DNA from 3 places in the Herminiimonas sp. GW821-FHT09C12 genome. Region 3 is predicted to be linked to each of the others. Evidence: riboswitches for the same ligand, from Rfam matches in the RefSeq annotation. Region 3 holds a riboswitch; each other region holds the start of a gene.
What was found. A riboswitch is a leader RNA that binds a small molecule or an ion and turns the genes downstream of it on or off. The one in region 3 is predicted to bind thiamine pyrophosphate.

Region 1 (10,152 bases), on a different contig from region 3:
CGGTAACCGTTGGGCTAACCGTTTCACCGGTTCGATCGACGTTTTCACCAAAGATCGTAAATTCGTACACATCGACATCGAGCCGACACAAATCGGTCGCGTGTTTGGCCCAGACCTCGGTATTACTTCCGACGCTGGTGCAGCACTGAAATTGATGATCGAAGTAGCGAAAGAATTGAAAGCTGCTGGCAAACTGAAAAACCGTGATGCATGGTTGGCTGAGTGCCAAGAACGCAAACGCACCATGTTGCGTAAAACGGATTTCGACGTAACGCCTATCAAACCACAACGTGTTTACCAAGAAATGAACACAGTGTTCGGCAAAACAGCGCGCTATGTTTCGAACATCGGTTTGTCGCAAATCGCTGCGGGTCAATTCCTGCACGTGTACAAAGAACGTAACTGGATCAACTGCGGTCAAGCAGGTCCATTGGGCTGGACTATCCCAGCTGCTCTGGGTGTTCGGGCTGCTGATCCAACCAGCGAAATCGTTGCTATCACAGGCGATTACGACTTCCAATTCCTGATCGAGGAACTGGCAGCTGGTGCGCAATTCAACCTGCCATACATTCACGTTCTGGTGAACAACTCGTACCTGGGCCTGATCCGTCAAGCACAACGTATGTTCACGATGGACTACTGCGTATCGCTGGCGTTCGACAACATCAACTCGACCGAAAACGCTTCGTACGGTGTTGATCACGTTAAAGTTACTGAAGGCCTCGGCTGCAAAGCAATTCGCGTCTACAACCCAGACGATATCCAACCTGCGCTGCGTAAAGCACAAGAGTGGATCAAAGAATTCAAAGTGCCAGTCGTTGTTGAAATCATCCTTGAGCGCGTAACCAACATCGCGATGGGTACAGAAATCAACGCGATCAACGAATTCGAAGAAATCCTCGACGTTAAGGGTGCTTAAGATGACGAAACTTGCTGCTAATCTGACGATGCTGTTCAACGAGGTCCCATTCATGGACCGCTTTGAACAAGCTGCAAAGAATGGCTTCAAAGGCGTTGAATTCTTGTTCCCATACGATTTCCCTGCGGCTGATGTTGCAGCGAAATTGAAAGAGAACAATCTGGAAATGGTTTTGCACAATCTGCCAGCCGGTAACTGGGCTGGTGGTGAGCGCGGTATCGCTTGCCATCCAGATCGCGTAGAAGAATTCAAAGCTGGTGTGGACAAAGCAATTGAATACGTCAAAGTGCTCGGCACCAAACAGGTCAACATCCTGTCCGGTATTGTGCCTGCTGGCGTAACGCATGAACAAGCAGAAGCAACTCTGGTTGCCAACTTGAAATATGCAGCTGCCAAATTGAAAGCAGAAGGTATCCCGTTGTTGATCGAAGCGATCAACACATTCGATATCCCAGGCTTCTTCTTGACCGGCACCAAACAGACTCTGGACATCATTGCCAAAGTTGGTTCGGACAACTTGTTCTTCCAATACGACATCTATCACATGCAACGCATGGAAGGTGAATTGGCGAACACGATGAAGAACAACCTCGCGGTTATTCCTCATCTGCAACTGGCAGATAATCCAGGTCGTTTTGAGCCAGGTACAGGTGAAATCAACTACACCTTCCTGTTCAAGTTCCTGGATGAAATCGGTTACAAGGGTTGGATCGGTTGTGAGTACAAGCCTAAGGCTGGTACGGTAGAAGGATTGGGCTGGCGCGCAGCGCACGGCTTATAATGTAGCGTCTCTAAGCATACTGAGCGGTCCGACATCGGGCCGCTTAGTATTTTTACTGAGTATGTAGTTAATACACCGCAGTTAATACACTTAAATAATCAGGAGTCAGTCATGGCAAAAGTTGGATTTATTGGTTTGGGTATCATGGGCGCACCAATGGCGCTGAACCTGCAAAAGGGTGGTCACCAACTGTTTTTGCATGATCAAAAAGCACCAGCACAAGAATTAGTCGATGGTGGCGCAACTGTTTGCGCATCAGGTGCTGAAGTCGCTAAAAATGCAGACATCATCATCACCATGGTGCCGGATACCCCGCACGTGGACGCAGTTCTGTTTGCAGAAAACGGCGTTGCAGCTGGTTTGTCGAAAGGCAAAATCGTTGTCGACATGAGCTCGATCTCGCCTATCGCTACTAAAGAATTCGCGAAAAAAATCAACGCTCTGGGTTGCGAATACCTGGATGCACCAGTATCTGGTGGCGAAGTCGGTGCTAAAGCTGCATCGTTGACCATCATGATCGGCGGTTCGGAAGCAGCATTTGCAACCGTTAAGCCATTGTTCGAATTGATGGGCAAAAACATCACTTTGGTTGGCGGTAACGGCGATGGTCAAACCACCAAAGTTGCTAACCAAATCATCGTTGCATTGAACATCCAAGCTGTTGCTGAAGCTCTGTTGTTCGCTTCGAAAGCTGGCGCAGATCCTGCAAAAGTTCGTCAAGCATTGATGGGCGGTTTCGCTAACTCCCGCATCCTGGAAGTACACGGCGAGCGTATGGTTAAACGTACCTTCAACCCAGGCTTCCGTATCGAACTGCATCAGAAAGATTTGAACCTGGCATTGCAAGGTGCTAAGGCGATGGGCGTGTCTTTGCCTAACACAGCAAACACCCAAGAACTGATGAATTCATGCGCAGCAAACGGCATGAGCGGTCTGGATCACTCGGCACTGTGCCGCGCGATCGAAATCATGTCGAACCACGAAATCGCCAAGGCGTAATTCGTCAACGACGTTTGTACTGCGGCCGACATTGCACTGATGTGTGATGTCGGTTTGATTCAAATTTTTTAAAAGTATCTCGTCCATGTCGATTGATCCACGTCAGTTTTTGAATGACCTGTATGCCACTGCAGTAGAGGCTGTGAGCGCACAGAAATGTATGCCTGCCTATTTGCCCAAGCAATCTGCCAAAGGTCGTACGCTGGTGATCGGTGCCGGCAAAGGTGCTGCCGCAATGGCCAAGGTTGTTGAAGATACATGGCCAGGCAAAGTGGAAGGCTTGATCGTGACGCGTTATGGTCACGGTGCTGATTGCAAACAGATCGAAGTTGTTGAAGCAGCGCATCCGGTACCGGATGAAGCAGGCCGTGCAGCAGCTGGCCGCATGCTGGAACTGGTCAAGGGTTTGACTGAAGATGATCTGGTGTTATGCCTGATCACAGGCGGCGGCTCCGCCTTGTTGAGTTTGCCGGGTGAAGGCATCTCGCTGGAACAAAAACAAGCATTGAATAAAGCATTGCTGAAAAGCGGTGCCACGATTTCTGAAATGAATTGCGTGCGCAAGCATTTGTCCGCAATCAAAGGTGGTCGTTTGGCCTTGGCATGCGCACCTGCACGTGTCGTTACACTGTTGATCTCCGACGTACCTGGCGACGATCCTGGTGTGATTGCCAGCGGTCCAACTTTGCCTGATCCAACTACCTGCGCAGAATCACTCGCGATTCTGAAAAAATACAAAATCGAGATTCCAGAAAATATTTTGAAGCATTTGGAATCCGGCGCTGGCGAAACACCAAAACCAGGCGATGCACGTTTTGCGCGCAATGAACATCACGTCATGGCAACAGCACAGCATGCGCTGGAAGCTGCTGCAGCCAAGGCACGCGAGCTTGGTATTACGCCCTACATTTTGTCCAACGATCTGGAAGGTGAATCGCGTGACGTTGGTATGGTGCACGCAGCATTGGCAAAACAGGTTGCGAAGTATGGTCAGCCTTTCGCCAAGCCATGCGTCATCCTGTCCGGCGGCGAAACTACCGTTACCGTGCGCGGTAAAGGTCGTGGCGGTCGCAATGCAGAATTCTTGTTGAGCCTGGCAGTGTCCCTGCAAGGTACGGCTGGTATTCACGCATTGGCATGCGATACCGACGGTATTGATGGCTCCGAAGATAATGCCGGCGCGATCTATCAACCTGACTCATGGACGCGTGCTACCGAGCAAGGCTTGAATGCAAAAGCCATGCTCGAGAATAACGACGGCTATGGTTTTTTCAGCGCACTTGGTGATTTGATTGTCAGCGGACCGACACGTACCAACGTTAACGATTTCCGCGCAATCCTGATTTTGTAATTTATTTTCCGCTGTGTTTGTATTGCAGGCATAGCGGTACCCATTTTTCATTTTTCATTTAAGAAGAAGATCTGTCATGAGACGTAATCGCAAAGCAAAAATCGTTGCTACCCTGGGCCCAGCAAGTGGTGATGTGGAAACCATCAGCGCATTGTTTGAAGCTGGCGTGGACATGTTCCGCTTCAACTTCAGCCATGGTTCGCACGAAGATCACCGCGCACGTCACGAAATCGTGCGTAGCCTGGAAACCAAATACGGCCGTCCAGTTGCCATCCTCTGCGATCTGCAAGGTCCGAAGATTCGTCTTGGCACCTTCAATGGCGATTCCGCTATGTTGACTGAAGGTTCGGAATTCGTGCTCGACCGCGATCAGACTCCAGGTGATGCAACACGCGTTTACCTGCCACATCCTGAGCTGTTCGCGGTTGTCAAAGCTGGTCAAAACCTGTTGTTCGATGACGGCAAAATTCGTGTTTCGATCGAAAGCAACTCGGGTGACCGCATCGTCACACGTGTGACTACGGGCGGCAAGATTTCAAACCGCAAAGGCGTCAACGTGCCAGACGCAATTCTGCCGATCCCTGCAATGACACCGAAAGATCTGGTTGATCTGGAATTTGCATTGTCGTTGGGCGTGGACTGGGTAGCTCTGTCGTTCGTGCAACAAGTTTCTGATATCGAAGACGCACGCAAGATCATCGGTGACCGCGCCCTGATTCAATCGAAGATCGAAAAACCAGCAGCAATGCTCGACATCGATGCGATCTGTAAAGCTTCTGACTCCGTCATGGTTGCTCGTGGTGATCTGGGTGTTGAATTGCCGATCTCGCAAGTGCCGCGCGCTCAGAAAGAAATCATCCGTGTATCGCGTAAATACGGTCGTCCAACTATCGTTGCAACACACATGTTGGAATCGATGACCGAATCGCCTATGCCAACCCGTGCAGAAGCATCGGACGTTGCCAACGCCATTTACGAAGGCGCAGATGCCGTGATGTTGTCCGCGGAATCGGCCAGCGGCAAGAACCCTGTTCGTGCTGTTCAAATGATGGACAGCATCATCAGAGAAGTGGAAAGCGATCCGGTCTACCGCACGCTGCTCGATGCACAGCAAGTGACACCACGTCCAACGGCGGAAGATGCAATCTGCAACGCCTTGCGTGACACCACGGCTGCGATCAAAGCTGTCGCTACTGTGACATACACCAAATCCGGTAGCACCAGCATGAGCGCTGCGCGTGTACGTCCGACTACGTCGATCCTGAGCATCACTCCAGAACTGAAGACCGCACGTCGTCTGGCATGGGTTTGGGGTATCCACTCGATCGTTGGTGGCAAGGATGTGCATTCTGTTGATGACATGGTCAGCGAAGCAGTGGCGGCGGCCGTGCATGAAGGTTTTGCCAAGAAGGGTGATTACATCGCTATCTCGGCTGGCTTGCCATTCGGTGAATCCGGTACGACCAATCTGTTGCACATCGCAACGGTTAAGTAATACAGCGCATTAGTTGTATTACAGTTTCTGGGAGATGGCAGTCTTGCCATTTTCCAGAACTGACATGAATGGAGTATTGCGTTGCAGTAACCCATTCATGTCAGATGTAAAAGTCTGACGTGGGTCAATTGACATAGTCGTTTTATGGCATAGACTACGAATCGTAGTTTGATTCACCTGTTGTAGAAGTAAAAAGCTAGGGGTCCTAGGTAGATGCGTTCCGCATTTGCCGGGTGAGAAAAACCCTTGAACCTGATCTGGATAATGCCAGCGAAGGGAAGCTACCGAGAACGTGTATTGCATCCGGCATCCGAATTGTATTTATCGATGTCCAAGCTGATACGGTACATGTTCTCGAAACCTCCTGAGCTGGCTCCAAGCCAATGTAGTTAGCCAAGGAGCCAAAATGAATGCCAATCCGAAATTTCTGTCCGCTACCGCCACGGTAGATGAAGCAGCGATCCAACCATTACCAAATTCCACCAAAGTTTATATTCAAGGTTCACGTCCGGATATTCGCGTGCCCATGCGCAAGATCACGCAATCCGATACTGCCGCATCGTTTGGATTCGAAAAAAATCCGGCGATCTATGTCTACGATACTTCCGGCCCGTACACCGATCCGGAAGCAAAAATCGATATCCGTTCCGGCCTCGACACACCACGTCTGCCGTGGATACTGGAACGCAGTGACACCGAAGAACTAGCAGGCCCAACATCAGAATACGGCATCGAGCGTTTGAACGATCCCAAGCTGGCTGAACTGCGTTTCAATCTGCATCGCAAACCACGTCGCGCACTCGCAGGCAAGAACGTGTCGCAGATGCATTACGCGAGACTAGGCATCATTACGCCAGAAATGGAATTCGTTGCGATCCGTGAAAACATGAATCGCCGTGCTTATCTGGAAGAGTTAAAACACTCCGGACCAAAAGGCGAAAAACTAGCCGAGCTGATGGGGCGTCAACACCCGGGGCAGTCATTCGGTGCAGCTATTCCGCAAGAGATCACAGCTGAATTTGTGCGCAGCGAAATCGCGCGCGGTCGTGCCATCATTCCTGCCAATATCAATCATCCGGAAATCGAACCGATGATTATCGGCCGTAACTTCCTGGTCAAAATCAACGCGAATATCGGTAACTCGGCAGTCACTTCTTCGATCGGCGAAGAAGTGGAAAAAATGACGTGGGCGATACGCTGGGGCGGCGACAACGTGATGGATCTGTCGACCGGCAAACATATCCATGAAACACGCGAATGGATCATCCGCAATTCACCTGTGCCTATCGGTACCGTGCCTATCTATCAGGCGCTGGAAAAAGTTAACGGCAAGGCGGAAGACCTCACATGGGAAATTTTCCGTGACACATTGATCGAGCAGGCAGAGCAGGGCGTCGATTACTTTACGATCCACGCTGGTGTGTTGCTGCGCTACGTTCCTATGACTGCCAAGCGCATGACGGGTATCGTGTCACGCGGTGGTTCCATCATGGCGAAGTGGTGTCTCGCGCATCACAAGGAATCTTTCCTGTATGAGCACTTCGAAGACATTTGCGAAATCATGAAAGCCTATGACGTGTCGTTCAGCTTAGGCGATGGTTTGCGTCCAGGTTCGATCTACGATGCCAACGATGAAGCGCAACTCGGCGAATTGAAAACGCTGGGTGAACTGACGCAGATCGCATGGAAGCACGACGTGCAAGTGATGATCGAAGGCCCGGGCCACGTGCCTATGCATCTGATCAAGGAAAACATGGATCTGCAACTGGAGCAGTGCCACGAAGCACCGTTCTACACGCTCGGACCATTGACGACCGACATCGCACCTGGCTACGACCACATCACGTCTGGCATCGGCGCTGCGCAAATCGGCTGGTACGGTACAGCCATGCTTTGTTACGTTACGCCGAAAGAACATCTAGGCTTACCGAACAAGGTCGACGTCAAGGACGGCATCATCACGTACAAGATTGCCGCACATGCTGCCGACTTGGCGAAAGGTCATATCGGTGCGCAGATACGCGACAACGCTTTGTCGAAAGCGCGTTTCGAATTCCGTTGGGACGATCAATTCAACATCGGTCTTGATCCGGATAAGGCACGTGAATTTCATGATGAAACTTTGCCTAAAGACTCCGCCAAAGTCGCGCACTTCTGCTCGATGTGTGGTCCGCATTTCTGCTCGATGAAAATCACGCAGGAAGTACGCGAATATGCCGCACAACAAGGCATCACTGAAATTCAGGCTTTGAAAAAAGGTATGGAAGTGAAGTCGATTGAGTTCGTGAAAAGCGGCTCTGAAATTTATCAAAAACAGTAATGATCAATATTGAAATAGAGCTCAATGGCGCTAGCCATCAACTCGCAACGTGTAAGAACGTTGAAGAGTTGATGGCTGATTTGTCACTATCAGGCAAAGCAGTTGCCGTTGCCATCAATCGCGAAATCGTGCCGCGTAGTCAGTGGCAGCAGCGGCAGTTACAAGCAGCTGATCGCGTTGATGTGGTGCGTGCGATTGGCGGTGGTTGATCACTGAAGTAAATACGAGGCAGCCACGAGCTGCCTCGTATGTTTGTTGCGTATTAATTTTGCATATCAAAGAAACAGGACTATCCATGACTACCCCAATCTTCTTCGACGACCAATTGACGATCGCTGGCACCACTTATCGCTCCCGCCTGTTGGTTGGCAGCGGTAAATACAAAGACCTCGAACAAACACGTGCGGCCAGCGAAGCCAGCGGTGCACAAATCGTTACCGTCGCGATTCGTCGCGTGAATATCGGTCAAGATCCGAATGCACCGAGCTTGCTCGATGTCTTGCCACCTTCTGAATACACCTTGCTGCCTAACTCGGCTGGTTGTTACAACGCTGCCGATGCGGTTTATACGCTGCAACTTGGTCGTGAAATCCTCGGCGGCCACAAGCTGTGCAAACTCGAAGTGCTGGGTGATGAAAAGACCCTGTTCCCGAATATGCCGGAAACCCTGAAAGCCGCTGAGACCCTGGTCAAAGATGGCTTTGACGTCATGGTCTACTGCAGCGATGATCCGATTCAAGCTCGTATGTTGGAAGACATCGGCTGTGCCGCCATCATGCCTCTAGCATCGTTGATCGGTTCCGGCATGGGCATCCTCAATCCGTGGAATTTGTCGCTCATCATCGAACAAAGCAAAGTCCCGGTCATTGTTGATGCAGGTGTTGGTACTGCTTCCGATGCTGCGATTGCAATGGAACTCGGTTGCGACGGCGTCTTGATGAACACCGCGATTGCTGGTGCGCAAGATCCAGTCCGTATGGCGCATGCAATGAAACTGGGCATCGATGCAGGTCGCAATGCTTACCTGGCAGGTCGTATCGCCCGCAAATTCGCCGCATCCCCATCGTCACCGATGGCTGGACGCGTGGTGTAAGAAGAATAAGACCGTGTTGCGCGGGAATTATGCGGAATGTTGAGTTGATTGGCAGATAAATGGATTATCGAATATCCTTGCTGCCTTCAACGTCATCACATTAAAGGATTTACCATGCGCGCAATCGAGATTACTCAGCCAGGCCCACCAGATGTATTGAAGCTCTGTGAGCGCCCGATGCCAGAACCTAAGGCTGGCGAGGTACTGATCAAGGTGCACGCCGCAGGTATCAACCGTCCTGACGTGTTGCAACGCACTGGTAACTATCCTGTCCCTAAGGGTGCATCGGATTTGCCAGGCTTGGAAGTCGCGGGCGAAATCGTCGGTGGCGATCTGGCCGGTAGTGATTTAAAAATCGGCGACATGATTTGCGCACTGGCGCAGGGTGGTGGTTACGCTGAATACTGTACAGCGCCTATCGAGCAGTGCTTGCCGATTCCAAAAGGTCTGGATGCAGTCGAAGCAGCATCCTTGCCAGAAACCTTCTTCACCGTATGGAGTAACGTCTTTGATCGCGTCGGTTTGAGCGGCGATGAAACATTGCTGGTGCAGGGCGGCACATCCGGTATCGGTGTAACGGCGATCCAGATCGCCACGGCACTCGGCCATCGCGTATTTGCTACAGCTGGTAGCGATGACAAAGCCCGCGCCTGTGAAGTGATGGGTGCTGAACGCGGTATCAATTACAAGACAGAAGATTTTGTTGAGATCGTCAAGGCCGCTACCGGCGGCAAGGGTGTTGACGTGATTCTCGATATGGTTGGTGGCGATTATGTGCCGCGTGAAATTCGTTGCCTCGCCGATGATGGACGCTTGGTCTTTATCGCACTGTTGGGTGGCAACAAGGCAGAAGTAAGTCTGGGTCAAATTCTGCTGCGTCGTTTGACGATTACTGGTTCAACTCTGCGTCCGCGTCCTGTTGCATTCAAAGCGGCGATTGCGAAGCAGTTGCGTGAACGCGTCTGGCCTTTGATTGAAGCTGGCAAGATCAAGCCAGTGATCTATCAAACTTTCCCATTGGAAGAAGCAGCGCAAGCGCATGCCTTGATGGAAAGCAGCACGCACATCGGTAAAATTATCTTGAAGCTGTAAGTTCAAGTTAATACGATAAAAAAGCCCGCTAGTCTTGTTTGACTAGCGGGCTTTTTAAATTCTGATACGGCATATTCGTTACATCATTTTTTGTTTTTCGGT
Region 2 (10,152 bases), on a different contig from region 3:
TCAACGTCCAATTATTTGAAGGTCGTACCGTCGAACAAAAACGTGCTTTCGTTAAAGCCGTCACTGAAGCAACTGTCGCCACACTCGGCTCCAGCGCTGAATCCGTCGATATCATCATCGAAGACGTGAAGCGTGAAAACTGGGCAACTGGCGGCAAGCTGTGGTCTGACGTTTAATCTTTATGTTGATGTACACGCGGCCATATCCGCACATTAGGCTGGCGGATGTCTGCTGTACATCAGTGACCTCATCTCGGTGATGACAGTGATGACGTTCTGCTCTGTGCTTTAATTCCCACATGCCAACTGACTCGAGTCTCGAAGACCTGCGCCGCTACGCGGTCGCGCGCACCCTGTTTACGCCGACCACACTGCCGGCAGCGATCCAGCGTCTGGGTTTTGTGCAAGCTGATCCGATTCGTGCCCCGGCTCGGGCGCAGGACTTGACGCTGCGCCACCGTGTCAAAGACTATCGTGCCGGCGATCTGGAACGTCGTTACGCGCGTCTGGCGATCGACGAAGATTGCCTGGTCAACTACGGCTTCCTGCCCAGCCAGCACTTGGCGTTGATGCATCCGCGTCAGGCCAAGAAAGTCTGGGATACCGAGACACAGCGCAAGGCCGCAGACGTGCTGGCCTTCGTGCGTGAACGTGGCGTGGTTCATCCGCGCGAGGTTGATCAGCACTTCGCGCACGGGCGTGTAAAGAACTATTGGGGTGGTTCGAGCAACGCCAGCACGCACCTGCTAGACGGTCTGCACTACCGCGGCCTGTTGCGGGTGCAGCGGCGCGATAGCGGCACGCGCGTTTACGAGGCGGCTATGCATCCGGCTGCAGACGACAGTCCCGCTGCAAGCGCCCGGCGCGCAGCTGCTTTGATTGACCTGGTGGTGAGCAAGTACGCACCGCTGCCAGCCGCCAGCCTGACCTATCTGGTGAGGTTGCTCGGCTACGGCGCACCACATCTGACGGCGCAGACCCAGGTCGCGCTGCGGCTGGCGCGCGAGCAGCTGGCCAGTTGCCGCATCGACGGGACCACCTGGTACTGGCCTGCCGACGAAACCCCCCGCTCGCGCCGTTACGCCATCGATGACAGACTGCGGCTGCTCACTCCTTTCGATCCCGTGGTCTGGGACCGGCACCGTTTTACGCTGTTTTGGGACTGGACGTACAAATTCGAGGCCTACACACCACCGGCCCGGCGCCAGTTCGGCTACTACGCGCTGCCGATGCTCTGGTATGGCCAAGTAATCGGCTGGGCCAATGTGTCGACGCGCGAAGGCCGACTGGAGGCAGCATTCGGCTATGTGGCCGGCGCAGCGCCAAAAGGTGCGGCATTCCGCAGTGCATTGGACGAGGAACTGCAACGCATGGAGCAATTCCTCGGCTTGTGTTGATGCAGAGGGCACTTGCACTTCAAGGCTTGATGGGCACCTCATGCGGCAAAATTTCCGATTGAGATCTGCGTGCAGTAGCGCACAGTAGCTTCTGCAGGGATGCGTTAAGGTAGCCGTTCATGCATAAGCAGTGCAGGAGTGCGACCATGAACAAGGCTTTTGTCAAAGAAACGGGCGACGACGATACGCTATCGTTGCAACCGGAGATGCCGCTAGACGTGAAGAATTACATCACGCCAGAGGGATATCAGGGTTTGCAAAATGAGTTATTGGAATTGGTGGAGGTCACACGCACCAATGTTTTGCAAAACGAGCAAGACGGTACAAATCAAACATCTCTGGAGTTTGATCCCGAGCGCACGCTGCGTGAAATAAACCAGCGTATCCACTATCTACAAACGCGTTTGGAGTCTGCAGAAATTGTTGATCCAAGCGTGCATGTCGATGGCGATCAAGTCTTCTTTGGCGCAAGCGTCACCTATAAAAACGAAATTGGCGAGCAACACACCGTCACCATTGTTGGTCTGGATGAGCTGGACCCGGCGCATGGCAAGATAAGCTGGCTTGCACCACTTGCACAAACATTGCTCGGTGCACACGAAGGCGACACCGTATTGCTGGAAAGTCCAGCCGGCACAGAGAAATTGCAGATCATGGACGTACGTTATCCACGCAGTAGTTGAACCGGATGCGGATGGCAGTGTCCTATAGATAAGCGCATAGGCATGAGATGTCTGTGACAAGTACCAGATGGAATGGCTTGATCAGCGTCAAGCCTTGCATGCCCTGAACACTCTTCATATAGCAAGGAGTTCCAAATGGCACATCATGATTCTTCAACAAAATCCAAGACAGTTACGAAGCATGCAGCAGCACCTGCATCACATTCGCGTGAAGAACGCCAATTGGATGATGCGCTGGAGCAAACCTTTCCTGCCAGCGATCCGGTAGCGGAGATGCCGACTGAGACGGTGGCATCTGAAGGAGAAGTAGCAAAAGAAACATTGCTCGATATCGCGATTGAAATGACTTTTCCCGCCAGCGATCCCATCTCGGTTTCATCCGGTATTACGCATATACAAAAATCACCGGATTCAGCCAACGCGCATTTCGATCATCAAAATAGTCACGAGTCGGAAAAAAGCGAGAAGAGTAAAAAATAGAAATCAATTCGTCGTGCCAGGCATTCGTTCTGCACATCTTTGATAGTCACGCCGCCTACTTCCACGCCTCCGAAGACTAGCCATCTTGCCAATTGATCCTGGTTAAGATCGGCGAAATTCGCTGCAAAATACAACAAAAATGCCATTTCGCACGCTTATTCTTTCGTGTTAGTATGCGGCCACGCTAGGGGTCCTGAAGAGCTAAACGTCTTCGGGTGAGAAAAAACCCTCCGTACCTGACCTGGATAATGCCAGCGTAGGGAAGCGCAAAGTCCACGCAATTTCTTTGTCCATTCCTTCGCACGCATTCGTTTTTTAACGCGATTGATTGAACAAAACATGTCTGCATCACACTCCCGTCGTTCCCTGATTGCCTTGGCTGTTGCGCAAGCTTGTGCATTTGCGCCTGCTGCCATGGCTGAATCTTCCGAAAACGTTTTGCCTGAAGTTGTTGTGACTTCCGATACAAGCAAGGACGGGATTGCGCGCAATGCGAGCATAGGTGGATTCTCGGAAGCGCCCTTGCGCGAGACGCCGGCATCCATCAGTGTCATCACGCGTGAACAGATGCAGGATCGCAGCATACGCACAGCCACCGACGCGGTGAAATACGATGCGAGCGTACAAAATTCCTATAACGCGGTTGGTCTGTCCGACTGGTTCGCGATACGTGGTTTTGTACTCGATCAGGGATCCAGTTATCGCAAAGATGGTTTGGTCATCCTCGCGCAATCGTCGATTCCGATGGAGAACAAGGAAAGCTTTGAAATTCTCAAGGGTTTGGCCGGTTTGCAGTCAGGTATTGCATCGTCGGGCGGCGTCCTGAATTACGTGACCAAGCGTCCTACCAATGCACCTTTGCGCACAGCGACGGTTGAGGTGAGTGAGCGTGGCACGCGCTATGCAGCGGTTGATCTGGGCGGGCGTTTTGAAGATCAGCGCTTTGGTTATCGCATCAATGCGGCAGTGGAAGATATACGTTCTTACGTGCGTGGTTCCAATGGCGATAGGCGCTTCGTGTCCGGTGCCTTTGATTGGCGCATCAGTCCACGTGCCTTGTTGCAAGTCGATGTCGACTATCAACATAAATCGCAATTGACGGTGCCTGGCTTTCAGTTGCTCGGCTCTGACTTGCGCATTCCTACCGGCGTCAGCGGCAAGACCATGCTGAACGATCAGCCGTGGAGCCGTCCAGTTACCGATGACACCAATAATCTGGGCGTGAAGTTTGAATATGAATTGAACGATAACTGGCGTACTACTTTGCAGGCCAACGCGTTTGCCTTGCGTAGAGATGATGCGGTTGCCTTGTCTGTCGGTTGTCCGGCAACTTTATCGTTCTCCAATTATTGTGCGAATGGTGATTACGGCTTATACGATTTGCGGCGCGATAATGACAAGCGCACAGTGAATACTACGCAGGCTTTGTTGCAAGGTAAATTCAGCACCGGCACAGTCAAACATGAATTGACGACGGGTGTATCGACATTGAATCGTCGCGATAGCTTTGCCGATTATTTGTTCGATTTCGTCGGTACCGGCAATATCTATAACCCGGTGTATTACAACTACACCTTGGGGCCGACGAATCCCGTCAGCCTGCGTCGCAAGGATAACGAGCGTTCGGTCTTCATGCAGGACATCCTGAGTCTGACGGATAAACTCAAGCTGCATGCCGGTGTGCGTTACACGCAATTGAAGCGCGATCAGTTCAATGCTGGTGGCACATTGCTGCGTCATACCGACGAAGGATTTGCCTTGCCGAATGTAGCCTTGGTGTTTAGTCCACAAGAGAACTGGTCTATCTATGGTTCTTACTCGGAAGGTTTGGACCCGGGCGGTGAAGTTCCTGACGGCGCGACCAATCAAGGCACGGTCTTGGATCCGTCGCGCAGCCGACAATATGAGGTAGGTGTCAAGACAGATATCACCAGCAATGTCAGTGTTGCGGCCGCTTTATTCCAGATCAAGCGCACCAATGAATACATCGATTCCAGCAATACCTATGTGGTAGCTGGCGATGCGATTCATCGTGGTGTTGAGTTATCCGCACAAGGTCGTGTCACGCGCAATCTGATGATCGGTGCCAGCATGACGGCCTTGCAAGCTATCGCGGAAAATACCGGTGATGCACAGATAGAAGGCAAACGCGTCGGTAATGTGCCCAAGCTCAAATCGGCTCTGTACATGGATTACGCATTGCCGCAAATGCCTGCGTTGAAACTCAACGGAACCTGGATCTATTCGAGCAGCAAGGAGTTTGTGCCGAATCGTGATATTCGCACCGCTATCCCTGGTTACAGCGTGTTGAATCTGGGTGCGCGTTATGCGACCAAGGTCTCCGGTGTGAAGACAACCTTCCGCTTCGGTGTTGATAACGTCTTCAATAAATTCTACTGGGGCGACGCATCGAATGCCTTTGGCGGGTATCTGATTCCTGGCGCGCCGCGTGTCTTTAGACTGTCAGCGCAGATGGATCTTTAATCGCAGAGTTTTCATCGCAGCACTGATGAATACGCCACCACTAGGATCGGAAATCTAGCGGTGGCGTTTTTATTACGTGTCTACTTTTTTTCAGATAAATACTTCACCACTTGCTGTACACGTTGTTCTACTTCCCCTGATACCAAGAGAAAAGGGATGGTTTCTGTAGCGAGTGTAGCCAGCAACAGTGTGTGAACTGCTTGCCGTACATCATCAGATTCGCGTTGCAGACCATCAGCGATCCAGGGAGTGCTTGGCTCAGTGACGACAGTGAAGCTGTATCGATGCGCGCGGACCAAGTTTTCCAACGCCGTGTCTATGCTGCCAAAATAGAACTGACTGTAAACGCTAGTCATCAGCGGCGTGGTATCGCAAAACAAAAATGAATTCGCGTTTCGTGCTGCATCGTTTTCCCTTGCAAGCTGCGTATTGGCAATCATGAGTTGTTCTGACTCCTGCGGCGTACGCTGTTTTTCTTCTACAAACTCACGCAGATATTCCGGTACCCAAGTGGTACGGTAATGCGCAGCTAATGCTGCAGCCAAGGTTGACTTGCCGGTTGATTCTGCGCCGAGTAGCGCAACACGTAATGGCGTTGTGCTCATCAATTAATGACTTCGGCAGATTGGTCTGCGAGAGATTTTTTCCAGATGCGCAATCCAACGGCAGCCAGGATCACAAAAAGGGAAAACAGCAAGGCAGTGAGATACAAATTCTTGTGTATGTACAAGCCGATGTAAATCAGATCGATGCCTATCCAGACGAGCCAATTTTCCAGTTTTTTACGTGATAGCAAGAGCTGACCAACCAAACTACCCGAAGTCAGGAAGGCATCGATATGCGGCACGTCGGTATCGGTGAACAGACGCAGGAAGGAAGCGATAGCAACAAAGCCGAACAGCCATGCGAGTCCTGAATATAGCCACCCTTTTGACGTAAGGCGCGACACCAGCACGCCATGATGCGAGACGCCGCCGAACAACCATTGATACCAACCCCACAGCGAGACGGCGATAAAGAAAAATTGCAGCGACATATCGCCATACAATTTGCTGTCGTAAAACACAACGACATACAAGGCGGCTGATGTGATGGAGAATAACCACGCCCATGGAGATTGGCGGATATTCAATACAACCATGACAAGCGCGAGCGCGAACGATACGATCTCAAGAAGTGAGGTGTGGACCAAACCGAAGAGCGTGAGTGGATCGTTCATGCAAGGTATGCGAGTAGATTTTTGTTGATGCAGATGATGGAGCGGACGAACGCGTATTTTGAGCTGAGTATGAATACGCAGCACATGCGACTCCGCAGTATATTAAAGAAAGCGACACCTCGAACGCTATTTCTACATTTTCAATATGCCTACAGCCAAGTATCCCGATGATGCACCACCCGTTCCGCCGGTGCGGCCAGACAACGACGAATGTTGTCATAGCGGTTGCGAGCCATGCATTTTCGATTTGTATGAACTTGAAATGGAACGTTATCGCCTTGCGTTGAAGGCATGGGAACAGCGCATGGAAGACAGCAAATCACGTAAGAAAGTGTCGCGTAAAGCACCGCTTCACTCAAAGTGATTTGTATGGCATCCATGTCAACGCCATATCCAGCCCCATAATCCCGGCAGTACTACTGGTTCTGATCCATCTTTTACCGTACGTGCCAGTGCGGCGCGTTCAAGCGCAGCACGATCTTTGTAAAAAGCCTGATCGCTGACAGGCACATTTAATTCCTTGGCAACGTCGAGCAATATTTGCAGATATTCATTCAGGTGACGCGCCGTATAGGAATTGGTGTCGTGGAAGGTAACGACGATGGGAATGACATCGTCGACGAGGGGCAAGCTTCCTGCAACCATCTTGGTTCGCATAGCTGCGAGTTGATTGTGTAAATTGATACGCCTGCGCGGACTACCGTTGAAGCCCCATGTTTTGCCATCGTTTGCACTCAGATCCGTTAGCAGCATGTGCAAGCCGTGTGCTTGATATGCAGTAAACGTACGAGTGTCATAACTCCAATAAGGTGGTCTTACTAAAGTTGGGGCCGTGCCGGTCGTGCTGCGTATATCAGCAATACCATTTTCCAGCGAGGCGATGAAATCTTCTGGTGATAAAAAGCGATGATTGCTATGCCCAGAAGTCGATGTATGAAAGCCGATCAGATGACCTTCTGCATATTCACGTGCCAATAATTCACGTCCCGGTGAATGTAGTGTCGTACCACGTGTCTGCACAAAGAACAGAACTTTAATGCCTGGTTGTACCGGGTTGTGAGCCAGATCTCCAAGTATGGATTCAGTTGAATTCTTATAGCCCGAAGAGCTTGGGCCATCATCGAAAGTCAGCAAAAAACGAATAGGGTGCGAAATCGGTTCGCTTGTTGAAACGTTTGACGGCAATATCAGCGCGCAACCGGACAATGCCAGACTGACAAACAGAATGGCTCCTGCGAAAAATATTTTCTGGAAGCGCGCGTTGAAGTTGATGCGTGTTTGCACAAGATGATTGCGGAATGTATGTGTGGCGATGTGTGGCATGAGGATGGTGAGTTGAGCGTGCTGAAATGACAGGCGCAAGCGTAACTGAAAGAAGGTTGGCAAGTTTGCTTTCCTGCTTTCTGGAAAACGAAGATGACGCAGATAGACAACAGCTTGCCATGTAGGAATTTCCCCACAAGCAATCGGCATGAACACCTATAGTTTCCCCAGTTCATCTTCTATACATTACAAACTTATCGAAAGCTGCCTTGAGAACGGGAATCAATATGATCAACATAGCGAAAATCTTATCAACGACGGGCATGATCGTCGCCATGGGATGGTTTGCGATGAGGCCGGAGTTCGCTGCGGTACTGGTTGGTATTTTGTCCTTATCCGTTTTCATGCTGACGTTTCTACCAATCACATCGGATAGCAAGCGCTAACTTACCCAGAGCGTAAAGTGCGCAATGCACATAGCGTTGGCTTTCAATTAAGCAATATTTGACTGCAAGAAAACACAATCAAACGATTTAATTAAATCAAACGTTTGATTTATGTGCTCTAATGCTGGTCATGACTACTACCAGCAATAAATTTTCCCCCAAGCCGCAGCATCCTGCCGATTCCACTAATGCGGATGGCGAGGCACGCAAGCAACGTTCCGATGGTGCCGAGGCGCGTGCGCGCTTATTGCAGATGGCCTTGCGTTTGTTCGCCGACAAAGGCTTCAGCAAAACCTCCACCCGTGAAATCGCGCAGGCGGCCGGCGTCAATATCGCATCGATTAAATATTATTTCGGCGACAAGGCGGGTTTGTATCGCGCCGTGTTTACCGAACCCATGGGCGGCCCGTGCGAATACACTCCCGTCAATCAAGACACACTTACTTTGCATGAATCGCTGGCAGGTTTCTTCACCAATTTTCTGGAGCCCTTGAAGCAAAGCGATCTGGTGCAACTATGCGTGCGTCTGCATTTCCGCGAAATGCTGGAACCGACTGGTTTGTGGGAGGAAGAGATAGGTAGCAATATCAAACCCGCCCACGCCGCATTAGTTGCGATTCTGATGCGTCATCTGAATGTGACAGAAGAAGATGATGCAATACATCGATTGGTATTTTCCATAGTCGGTCTGGCTGTGCATCTGATGATTGCGCATGAAGTCGTTGATACGATACGACCCAACCTGATCAATACACCGACAGCCATCGATCAATGGGCCGAGCAACTGACTGCTTACGCAGAAGCGATGGTCGCAGTTGAGACAACACGCCGCCGCTCTCTCATTCAATAGAAAAAATCATGAAACGAATTCAGCTACTCGCGTATGCGAGCCTGCCGTTTTGGCTCGCCGGTTGCGCTTTGACTGCGCCGCCGGAAACAGTCTCGGTGCAACCGCCTAACAAATGGTTCGCGCCTTTGCCGACTACACCAACCGTCGATAAGAACGTGGAAAACTTGCCGCATGGCGGCACGTTAACCGACTTGTCCAAATGGTGGGAACAGCAGAACGATCCTGTACTTGTGGAGCTGATCCAGTCGGCGGAGACAGTCAGCCCGACGGTGGCAACTGCGGTCTCGCGCATAGAGCAATCGCGTGCGACCAGTGTGTCAGCCGGTGCGGCACTGGGACCGAAACTGGATGTAACGGCGAGTTCGCAGCGTAGCAATATGCAAGCACCGCTTCCTTTAGGAACGACCACGCAAGCAGCTTTGCAGCCTTCATGGGAAATCGATGTGTTCGGTGCCAATCGTGCAACCAGCCGTGCAGCGCAAGCGCGCTTGCAAGGTGCGCAAGCGAACTGGCATGACGCGCGTGTCTCGGTCGCAGCAGAAGTGGCGAATCGTTATTACAGCCTGCGTACCTGCAACAAGCTGGAGATCGTGACGCGTGCAGATGCAGATTCGCGTGCTGAAACTGCTCGCCTGTCGGAGTTGAGCGCGAAGGCAGGTTTCCAGGCACCAGCAACAGCCGCATTGGCACGCGCCAGCGCAGCAGAAGGCAATGGTCGTGCGACGCAGCAGAGTGCTTTGTGTGATCTGGACGTCAAGGCCTTGGTATATCTGACGGCCATGGATGAGCCAACTTTGCGCAGCAAGATGGCAGACAGCAGTGCGCCACCAATATCGGCGACCTTGTTGAATATAGATAGCTTGCCGGCACAAACCCTGTCGCAACGCCCGGACATCTTTATCGCCGAACGTGAAGTGGCAGCAGCCAGTGCAGAAGTCGGCAGCGCGCAGGCGCAACGTTATCCACGCCTTAGTTTGAGCGGTTCGATAGGCGCGGGCAGTTTCCGTTCCGCTGGTACGACTACCAATATGAATACATGGTCGGTCGGTCCTTTGTCGCTGTCCCTGCCTATCTTTGATGGCGGTACTCGTGTGGCAAATATCGATGCAGCAAAAGCACGCTACGAAGAAGCCGTCGTCAATTACCGCGCCAGCGTGCGACAAGCCGTGCGTGAAGTCGAAGAAGCGCTGGTGAATCTGCAAAGCACTGCATCGCGCAGCGAAGATGCACGCGTTGCAGTCGAAGGTTATCGCGCATCGTTCAACGGCACGCAAAGCCTGTACCAAAACGGTTTGGCCAGTCTGATTGATCTGGAAGATTTGCGTCGCACT
Region 3 (10,152 bases):
AGCGCGTGTGCCAGCCGTATCGATGCAACGCGGCCGAATCTTGAGTTGCCTGCAACCTGGGCCGAAGCATCACCTGCCGGCATTGAATTGCAGCGCGACTGGTGGCGCGGTTTCGGTTCGGATGAATTGTCTGGCTTGATCGATCAAGCCTTGGCGGCCAATCCGGATTTGAGTATCGCGGCAGAACGCGTGACACAAGCAGAGATTACGGCACGTAGTGCCGGCGCATCTTTGTTCCCATTGTTGACGGTGAGTGCGAATACCAATGTTGGTTCTAACAAGCCGGGACCTGTCAGTACCGGCTGGAACAAAACAGAAGGCTCCGGTGTGGCGCTCAGCATGGCCTACGAGGTCGATGTATGGGGACGTGTCGCGGCGGTTGCCAGTGGTGCCAACGCATCGCTGAATGCCAGTCGCTACGATCTGGAAACCGTCAGGCTGACGCTCACAACCGGCGTTGCGAATGCTTATTTCCAAACACTGGCTTTGCGTGTGCGTTTGCGTGTTGCAGAGAACAATCTGGCGATTGCCGAAAAAGTGTATGCGATAGTCGAGGCGCGTTATCGCTATGGTTCCGCATCCGCGCTGGATATGAGCCGCCAACGCGGCACCGTACTCACGCAACGTAATACCCTGTTGCCTTTGCAAGTACAGGAACGGCAAACCGTAAGTGCCTTGGCAATTTTGCTTGGACGTCAGCCGCAAGCCTTGCAGGTCGCTGAACAAAATTTGACTACGCTCAATGTGCCGGAGGTCAGTCCGGGTTTGCCATCGACATTGATTACACGTCGGCCAGATATAGCGAGTGTGGAAGCGCAACTGTATGCGGCTGATGCCAATGTCGCAGCGGCGCGTGCTGCATTGTTGCCGACTATTTCATTAACAGGTGCTGCTGGTAATTCCAGTGCTGCTTTGCTCGCGCTTGGTAATCCGGCGTATAGCGTGGGCCTTACCGCTTCCATCGTGCAAACTTTATTCGATGGCAATCGCTTGCGCCTGCAAGTGGAAACCAGCGAATCGGTACGTCGTCAATTGATTGAAAATTATCGTCGCACGGTTTATGCATCGTTGAAAGAAGTCGATGATGCGCTCAGCAATGCGGGTCGTAATTTTGCACAGGAACAGGCGCAAATCGAAATCAAGAAAGAAGCAGAGCGCGCATTGAAATTATCCGAGTTGCGTTATCGCGAAGGTGCGGACGATTTGAATACGCTGCTGGATGCGCAGCGTACTTTGTTCACGGCAGACGATACATTGGCACAACTGAGGTTGTTGCGTCTGACCGGCACCACTGATGTATTCAAAGCATTGGGTGGTGGCTGGAGCAGGCCGCAAGTCGAAGCGAAGTAATAAGATGGATGATGGAGAATATCCATCATCCACGGATCAAGCAGATTGCAATGCCGGGCGACGTGACATCCGGTAAATACTTCCCAGCAGCAGCGTGATAGTCAAACTTGGCAAAGCGGAACCGACTACCGGCCATAGAAGTGGGCAGATGTGGAAGGCAGCAATGCCGATCAGCCAGATGGCAACAGGTACGACATTCACACCTTTATCTGTCGCTTGTCCCTTCGCTGCCAATTGCGAAATGACGACGCCGAACAAAGGCACGAAGACCGAGCTGAGCAAGAGCAGGAAAGGTTCCAATCCGTGCATAGGCAGGAAGAGTGCACAGCCGGTGGCAACCAAGGCGAGTGTAATGCCCCAGAAACGTATCGTGAATTTTCCATTCAGGAAGTTGAGCGAGACTGAACCGGAATACACATCGCCGTAAGCATTATCCATCTCATCAATCAGAATCAGACCAAGCGCAATCAAGCCACCTTGTGCCAGCAATAAAGTGGTCATCAGATCGGCACCAGGATTGGATGTGCTGACGATCAAGACGCCTAAGGCGTGACACCAGATATTTGCCACAGCAAAGCCCAGCCATGTACCGCGGAAGGTGCTGGCGCCAGCTTTGCCATAACGGGCAAAATCAGCGACCAAGGGCAGCCACGACACCGGCATCGCCATCACCAGATCGATTCCGGCCAGCGTACTCATAGAACCGTCACCGGATCTGTTCCAGATTGCATCCAGACCTTGTACTTGCGCTTTCAAGACAAATTGATAGGTCAGCCAGATCAGCGAAAGAATAACCAAAGGCAAACCGAAGCGACCGACAAACCAGCGCACCAAACCTATCATCGAACCGGTTGCAAGGCCAACTAGCAGCAGACCCCAGAACAGCGCCGTGACATACGGCAACCAGATTGCGTCTATACCTGTGATGTCCTTGATCAAGGCAGTCGTACCATCGCGCATGACGACTAGTTCAAACGCGCTCCAGCCTATCAATTGAACGACGTTCAAAATCACCGGCAGTTTGGCGAACGATGTACCCAGGGTTTGGCACATCAATACCGGACTGGACAGGCCGCGTTCAAATCCTATGTAGGCAACCAGGCCGAGCAGAGCTGCACCGAGCAGCGAGCCGACGATAATGGCGAACAATGCTGTCTGCGTACCGAGAGCGGTGCCGAGAAATGCACCGATCTGCATAACGAGCAAGCCGACGCCGAGACTGAACCACAGTGCAGCGTGATCGCGGAAGGAAAAAACTCTGTCAGCCGCAGGAATAGGTGTGAAGGCGGCATTGCTTGCTGCCGTAGGTGCGTTTGGTAAAGCCATCATCGTCTTTCAAAATAGATGGCAGGTAAGCGGATTCGATGCCGGTGTACGGCGATGGATTGTGTGCTTTCCTGCGCGAGAATTATCTCAATCAGGTTCAACGGGTATCTCTCACCCACGCATCAAATGCGCAGGACCCCGAGCCAAGAAGGTCAAACTGGGCGCTACTTTGAGCCAAAAACGGCGGATAGGCAAGTTGTATGTAGCGGGAAAGCGGCTAGGCAGAAGGCGTAGCGGGTAGTTGAATGCAGAAATTGCAGAAGAAAGTGTCGGGCCGCACGATAAAACAGGGAGGGGGAGCGGCCCGACGAAAACACATAAATACTGTATGTATGAACAGTATGCTATCACAGATCAGGAATGTCACAAGTTATTCATCGACAGGCGATATACTTAAGTTGACGCACTGCAATGTTGCAGCGCTTAGCCTCCTTGACTGTTTAATATGCCCGCTTCTCGCCGTAATTTCCGCATCGGATTAGCCACTAGCCGTACTCACCAAGACGCCCGCGACTCCGCACTGGCCCTCTTACTCAATGGTAGCCGCGTTGCGATTGAAGAGCATTTGCAACCTGAATTGATCGTGGTCGGGCGCACGCTGGATGCCATGGATCATCTCGGTTTGTTGAAAGATTATCCGCGTATCGAACGTTTCCCTTACGGTCGGCATGGCGGTTTGATGAAGCTGGTTTCGCGCGTGGTGGATAGTGATCCAGAGCGTCGATTGGATGCTGTCATTTACTTGATGGATCCGGTCGATCCTTCGTCGACATTCCCGGAAGCAGTCGCTTTGAAGCGGCAATGCGTGATTCATGGCAAACCGTTTTTATCGACGCTGGCTGGTGCACGTGAATGGCTGGAGCTGGAATCGATCGCGATTGGCGCAGCGCCAAATCACGAGCTGGATGCTACGTTCGATTTGAAGAATGAAGGCATTGCGATGATTGCCCACGATGCGATGAAAGATCGCATGCTGGACATTGCAGAGCGTCATTTTGCGCTATTGGATCAATTTGGATTCCGCTGTGCGACTGGCACGACGGGGAGTTTGCTGAACAAGCTCGCACAGAAAATCAAAGGCGAAGAAGCCGGCCGCAATTGGGTCCAACCTTATCTGAGCGGCCCGATGGGTGGTGATGCGCAGATCGCAGAATTGATACTGGATAGGCAGCAGTGTCGTCGTGTTTTGTTTTTGGAAGATCCGCATGTCGCGCGTCAACACGAAGCGGATATCCAGTTGCTGGAACGTGCGGCGCGCACGGTGACGGATTATGCGCTGTGTATCAGTAACGAGAAATGCGGAGAGCGGTGGCTGGATTTGCTGGAGCAGCGCGTCAGTTTGTGCAGAAGTTAAGTGGGTATTTAAAAACTGACCGATAGCAAAAAGGCCTTCACGATCATCTGATCGTGAAGGCCTTTTTTAATTACAGACCCAGACGTGCAGTTGCTTCATCCATGGCAGCTGCATTCCATGGCACAAAGCCGGTCATGCCAATTTTGGACAATGCATTTTTACCTGCTTCGTTTTCCGATAAATTCAGCAACAGGTTTTTGACTTTTTCGCGTTCTGCGTCACTCAGTTTTTTCGAGGCCAGGAATTGCTTTATTGGAATCGGTTTCGTTTCGCCCAGTATGCGGCCGCCTTTGGCAACCCATGCTTTTGCAACACCGGCCGAACCAGTAACGCCGGCATCGACAAAGCCGTTTTCAATCATGAACGGTACGGCGTCCTGATAGCGAGTCGGTGTGTATGTTTTTTCCGGATTAGGGAAGCGTAATTCGTGCAGATTGGCGGTGAACATCACTGTGGTGATGGATTCTACCGACGGTACGCCGATTTTCTTGCCACGCAAATCCTGCATGGATTTCAATGGCGATGCTTGTGCAACCATCACGCGGGCGCGGTAATCAGTAAAACCTTTGGCGGTGACCAGACCTTCATAACCGTTCTTTTTCACTGCTAGCAGGCCGACATGGGCAGGATGTATGAATGCCAAGTCGTATTTACCTTCGGCCAGGCCTTTTTCAAATACTGCGTATTTGTCGACGGTTTGCAGTTTCACATTCTGTTTCAGCTCTTTTGACAGCAATTGCAGAAGTGGCTTGTAACGCTCACTGGCTGGGCCGCCGTCCTGGTAGGTCACACCTTCGTTTATGGCCAGGACCAGATCTTGTGCCGCTGCGGAATTGATGCCCGCCGCCAATACTGTCATTGCCAAAAGAGATGCGAGTTTCATAAGCGGCGCTCCGTATAGAATTGTTTTTATTGGGTAACTAAATGTAGTCTGAATGTTACATTAACAAATGTGTCGGATAATAGGTTTCTTGTAGCTCTAAGTATAAATACGCAACAGTTTATTTAATTTATATCAATACATGGAGCCAAGACTGAGATGGGCCGACATGATGTGATACTGCTATGAGTGCCACATGTAAGTAGTACGTATTTGTTCGATGCAAGTAGTTAGTCAGGTTGTTTGCTTATTTTTTCGATGTGCCAACAAAGAAAGGAGCGAGACCACTATGCAGATTCGTACTTTGTTTTTCGTTATCATCCTTGGAGCCATAGGCGCGCTTGCCGCGTTAAATTGGAATACGTTCAATACACCAACCGAACTCTGGCTTGGTGTGACAACCGTACAGGCGCCGCTGGGCTTGGTCATGCTGGGATTGACAGCCTTGCTCACGTTTTACTTCCTGGTCTGTATCCTTTACCTGCAATCCTCCGTCATGCTGGAAGCGCGGCGTCATGCGAAGGAATTGCAAAACAGCCGTGAACTGGAAGCCTCTCGTTTTAGCGAGTTGCATCGTTTCATAGACGAAAAAACACAAACGGTTGTGAAGCAGGATGCTGATGAGCAGACTGCACTCATAGAGCGATTGGAAAAGCTCGAGACCGGTGTCGTTGCAGCAGTCGAGCAATCCGGTAATACATTGGCCGCGTATATAGGTGAGTTGGAAGACAGGCTGGAGCGCGGTGGTAATACGATCACGCCAAGTCGGCCTGTATAACTGCTTGCATTGTTAAATCGTCATGATTGTGAATTGCTGAGGCAAGAACACGATTTCGGGATGAGACATCAGTTAAACTAGCAGCCAGTCATTTTTCTTCCCGAAATCTTCTTATGGTCAAAACCAAGCAATCCGGCAATCTGTTGATCACGATACTTGGCGGTACGCTGGCCATAGGAGCGGTTGTCGCCATCGGGATTGCGATCGCATGGTTTTATTTCAAGCCTAGTGCACAGCAGTTAAGCCCTATTGCGTATTCCAATTTTGGTCCGATGGTGGTGCGTTCTTCGCAACTGTCGATCAAGGCGACCGTTGCGCTGCAAACGCATAAGGAAGATGCCGCATGGGTACAGCGCAACAAGGCGGCCTTGGATGTTGCCTTGCAGGCAGCGCTGGCCAATGTCGATTCGCAACGCGTGAGAACGCCGGAAGGTGCTGCATACGTGCAAGAAATGTTGCGCGATGTGGCGAATGCAACCCTCAAGACACGCAGCGTTCAGGAAGTGTTGTTGACTGATTACATCGTTCAGTCGAACTGATTCTGGACGCATCAATAGCAATATGCGCATGACGCTTCAGGCGTCGGCAATATAAAGATACACCGAATATTTTCAGTATGAGTAACGCAGACAATCCTTCCGACCTGCCGCGTAGTTCATTGCGGCCCGATTCTCCTTGTGCAGGCTATTGCTCGACTTCGCATGGCGATGAAGTCTGCAAAGGTTGCGGCAGAACCTTCGATGAAGTGATCAATTGGATCATTTACGATGATGATGAGAAGGCCGCTGTATGGGCACGTCTAGAGGCCGCAGGATTAGTAAAACGTTAAGTATTCTGCCTTTGAAGCATCCCGTCGTTCCTTAAAATCCCCGTCAGTCATAGACGCATTAGACTTCAAGGCCAAGAGTCGGTAGACTTTAGGCCTTTTTCCAAGGGCTACTCCATGTCCGCCGCGCCCGAATTACCAAGCTCCGATTCCGCTGAAGTAGAAGCGTTTGAATCGCGTACAGTTTCTTCTGAATTGATTAACAGCGAAGTTGCGCGCCGTCGCACCTTCGGCATCATCTCGCATCCGGATGCGGGTAAAACCACGCTGACTGAAAAACTGCTGCTGTTCTCCGGTGCGATTCAGCTCGCCGGTACCGTCAAGGGTCGCAAGAGCGGACGCCATGCGACATCTGACTGGATGGAAATCGAAAAGCAGCGCGGCATTTCTGTCGCCAGCTCGGTCATGCAGTTCGAATACCGCGATCACGTTGTCAACCTGCTCGATACGCCAGGTCACCAGGATTTCTCGGAAGATACTTATCGCGTATTGACGGCGGTCGATTCTGCCTTGATGGTGATTGATGCCGCCAAGGGTGTAGAGACGCAGACGATCAAGTTGCTTAATGTCTGCCGTATGCGCAACACACCTATCATCACATTCATGAACAAGCTGGATCGCGAAACGCGCGATCCGCTGGAATTGCTGGATGAGCTGGAATCGGTACTCAAGATCGAATGCGCGCCGGTTACCTGGCCGATTGGTATGGGTAAAAATTTCCGCGGCGTGTATCACTTGCTGCGCGATGAAATCATGTTGTTCGCACCAGGTAGCGAGAAGGCGGATCAGACGTTTGAAGTTGTCAAAGGTATCGACAATCCGCGTCTGGCAGAAATGTTCCCGCAAGAGATCGAACAATTGAAGATGGAAGTCGAACTGGTGCATGGCGCTTCGCATCCATTTGAGTTGGACGCCTTCCTCAACGGTACGCGTACGCCTGTATTCTTCGGTTCCGCGATCAACAACTTCGGTGTACGTGAAATTCTGAACGCCTTGCTCGATTGGGCGCAGCCGCCGCGTGAGCGCGATGCAACCGTGCGTGCCGTCAAGCCGACTGAATTGCCGTTCTCTGGTTTCGTTTTCAAGATTCAAGCGAATATGGATCCAGCTCATCGCGATCGTATTGCCTTCTTGCGCGTATGTTCCGGTCGCTTCGAACGCGGCATGAAGATCAAGCATTTGCGTCTGAATCGAGAGATCAAGGTATCCAGCGTTGTGACCTTCATGGCATCGAGCCGCGAGCAAGTAGAAGAAGCTTACGCCGGCGATATTATCGGCCTGCCGAATCATGGCAATATGCAGATCGGTGACAGTTTTTCCGAAGGCGAATTGCTGCAGTTCACTGGCATTCCTTACTTCGCACCGGACTTCTTCCGTTCGGTACGCATTCGTAATCCGCTGAAGATCAAGCAATTGCACAAGGGTTTGCAGCAGTTGGGCGAAGAGGGCGCGATTCAAGTATTCAAACCGGTCAACAGCAGCGATCTGATTCTGGGTGGCGTCGGTGTACTGCAATTTGAAGTGGTCGCGAGCCGCTTGATGAATGAGTATGGCGTTGATGCCGTATTCGAAGGCACCAGCATCAGCAGCGCACGCTGGATTACCTGCGATGACAAGAAGATGTTGGCTGACTTTGAAAAATCGTCTGCTGGCCATAATCTGGCTCACGACGCTGCTGGCAATCTGGCGTATCTGGCCAGTTCCGGCGTCAATTTGCGATTGACGCAAGAGCGTTGGCCTGCAGTTACTTTCCACGAAACACGTGAACACGCAGTCAAGCTTGCCTGATTGAATGTCTCGCATCCCATCGCTGCCGCGTAGCGATGGGATGGGATGATTTCCTTACTCCCATTCCATATAACTGCTGATAGGCAAGACAGAATGCTGTGCTTGCTTCATTCGTGCATTCTTGGCATCGTGTAGCCAATTGTTTGTAATAGGAACGACATGCCGAAAATTTTCAAATTCACTCAATTTTCCTTGCGCGACTTGATCGTCACGGCCGGGCCGATGACGGTCCTGGTAATTGCGCTCTGTTATGTCGCTTACCGCTTGGTCGATCCTACGCCGCCAACACATGTAACGCTGGCGACCGGACAGGAAAATAGTGCGTACGAAGAATTCGGTAAAAAGTATGCGGCGGCCCTGGGCAAATTCGGTATCAAGGTGACGCTGGCACCATCGCTGGGTTCGCAGGAAAATCTGCAGCGCTTGATGGATCCAGATTCGGGTGTCGACATTGCATTTGTGCAAAGCGGTTCGATAGATCAGGAAGCGGCCAAGGAAGCCGGACTGGTCTCGCTGGGTAGCTTGTTCACGGAGCCGATCTGGTTGTTTTATCGCGAGAGCAAGCACATCACACAGTTGACGCAATTGAAGGGCTTGCGCGTCAATGTTGGGCCGGAAGGAACTGGTGTGCCGAAGTTGTTCAAGACTATTCTATCGGTCAACGGTTTGGAGCCGAGCGATGTAAAGATCAAGCAGTTGGAAAATACGCCAGCTACTGTTGAGTTGCTGGCAGGGCGCATCGATGCGCTCGTTTTTAGTTCGGCACCGGATGCCTTGCTGATACAGATGTTGTTGCAGACGCCGGGTATCAAGCTCTTCGATTTCACACAGGCAGAAGCTTATTCGCGCCGCTTCCCTTATTTATCGCATGTCATCTTGCCGCGCGGGATCGTCGATCTGGGCAAGGATTTGCCGCCGAAAAATTATCATTTGATCGCACCGACGGCGACCTTGGTAGCGCGTGAAGATTTGCATCCAGCCTTGATTGATCTATTCGTGCAAGCGGCAGCGACTATACATGGTGGCGCTGGCTGGTTCCGCAAGCAGGGCGAGTTCCCTAATGCGAGTTATACGGAAATTCCAGTCGTACCTGAGGCAGAAAAATTCTATCGCAACGGCCCGCCATTTTTGCAGCGCTATATGTCGTTCTGGCTGGCGAATTTCTTTGAGCGGATGTGGGTAGTGATCGTGGCACTAGGCGCATTGATCTTGCCGTTGTCGCGGATAGTGCCACCACTCTATGTATGGAAGGTGCGCTCGCGCGTGTATCGTTGGTATGGGCAATTACGTACCGTCGAACAAGTGATAGAAGATGTGCCGCCGGAACAGCGTGCGACCATTTATCCGGCGCAGTTGCAACGTTTGAAAGAGATAGAAGAGAAGGTGAATCAGATCACGATTCCGCTTTCGTTCGCAGATGAGTTATATCGCTTGCGCAGCCATATCAATCTGGTGCGCAAGCGTATCTTGTGGCTGAGTGAAGCTAAATCCGAAGTGGCTTAAGCACCTATCCAGGGCAAGCCAGCCTTGCACCAGCCATTGACATTTTTACGATGACCATCGGCATCTTTATCGCCTTCAAAACCTTCGAGGATATCGAAAGATTTTGCATAGCCGTTTTCGGTAGCGAGCTTGGCTGCGTGGCGTGAGCGTACGGCACCGCGGCAGAGAAAGAGCAGGACGGTATCTTTGTCTGCGACCTGTTCCAATTGCGGCAGGAAATCAGGATTCGGCGTACCGCCCGGATACAGATTCCATTGCACAGCGACGTGCTGTTCAGGTGCGATATCGACACGACCTATCCAGTCGCGTTCTGCATTGGTACGTACATCGACCAGTTTAATGCTTGG

Region 1: it holds a riboswitch for thiamine pyrophosphate, as region 3 does, so the genes downstream of both, thiC (phosphomethylpyrimidine synthase ThiC) here and AC07N2_RS10585 (purine-cytosine permease family protein) in region 3, are expected to answer to the same signal.
Region 2: it holds a riboswitch for thiamine pyrophosphate, as region 3 does, so the genes downstream of both, AC07N2_RS03680 (TonB-dependent siderophore receptor) here and AC07N2_RS10585 (purine-cytosine permease family protein) in region 3, are expected to answer to the same signal.

Annotation. Positions count from the first base shown of each region.
Region 1 is NZ_JBWKPC010000001.1:406,075-416,226, reverse strand. Features, by position in the region: gene gcl (glyoxylate carboligase) at 1-919, shown strand, start outside; gene hyi (hydroxypyruvate isomerase) at 921-1,700, shown strand; gene glxR (2-hydroxy-3-oxopropionate reductase) at 1,812-2,699, shown strand; gene AC07N2_RS01920 (glycerate kinase type-2 family protein) at 2,785-4,050, shown strand; gene pyk (pyruvate kinase) at 4,127-5,545, shown strand; TPP riboswitch at 5,734-5,841, shown strand; gene thiC (phosphomethylpyrimidine synthase ThiC) at 5,952-7,865, shown strand; gene thiS (sulfur carrier protein ThiS) at 7,865-8,074, shown strand; gene AC07N2_RS01900 (thiazole synthase) at 8,161-8,958, shown strand; gene AC07N2_RS01895 (NAD(P)H-quinone oxidoreductase) at 9,073-10,050, shown strand; gene AC07N2_RS01890 (LysR family transcriptional regulator) at 10,134-10,152, opposite strand, start outside.
Region 2 is NZ_JBWKPC010000001.1:770,183-780,334, reverse strand. Features, by position in the region: gene AC07N2_RS03700 (4-oxalocrotonate tautomerase) at 1-176, shown strand, start outside; gene AC07N2_RS03695 (DNA glycosylase AlkZ-like family protein) at 299-1,396, shown strand; gene AC07N2_RS03690 (GreA/GreB family elongation factor) at 1,543-2,079, shown strand; gene AC07N2_RS03685 (hypothetical protein) at 2,215-2,559, shown strand; TPP riboswitch at 2,736-2,839, shown strand; gene AC07N2_RS03680 (TonB-dependent siderophore receptor) at 2,899-5,043, shown strand; gene AC07N2_RS03675 (AAA family ATPase) at 5,124-5,648, opposite strand; gene pnuC (nicotinamide riboside transporter PnuC) at 5,648-6,262, opposite strand; gene AC07N2_RS03665 (oxidoreductase-like domain-containing protein) at 6,408-6,626, shown strand; gene AC07N2_RS03660 (polysaccharide deacetylase family protein) at 6,644-7,648, opposite strand; gene AC07N2_RS03655 (hypothetical protein) at 7,813-7,971, shown strand; gene AC07N2_RS03650 (CerR family C-terminal domain-containing protein) at 8,102-8,821, shown strand; gene AC07N2_RS03645 (efflux transporter outer membrane subunit) at 8,830-10,152, shown strand, end outside.
Region 3 is NZ_JBWKPC010000002.1:138,672-148,823, forward strand. Features, by position in the region: gene AC07N2_RS10580 (efflux transporter outer membrane subunit) at 1-1,350, shown strand, start outside; gene AC07N2_RS10585 (purine-cytosine permease family protein) at 1,387-2,676, opposite strand; TPP riboswitch at 2,728-2,827, opposite strand; gene AC07N2_RS10590 (methylglyoxal synthase) at 3,122-4,030, shown strand; gene AC07N2_RS10595 (phosphate/phosphite/phosphonate ABC transporter substrate-binding protein) at 4,101-4,913, opposite strand; gene AC07N2_RS10600 (LapA family protein) at 5,200-5,688, shown strand; gene AC07N2_RS10605 (flagellar basal body-associated FliL family protein) at 5,802-6,227, shown strand; gene AC07N2_RS10610 (DUF1289 domain-containing protein) at 6,305-6,517, shown strand; gene AC07N2_RS10615 (peptide chain release factor 3) at 6,632-8,302, shown strand; gene AC07N2_RS10620 (TAXI family TRAP transporter solute-binding subunit) at 8,462-9,805, shown strand; gene AC07N2_RS10625 (rhodanese-like domain-containing protein) at 9,802-10,152, opposite strand, start outside.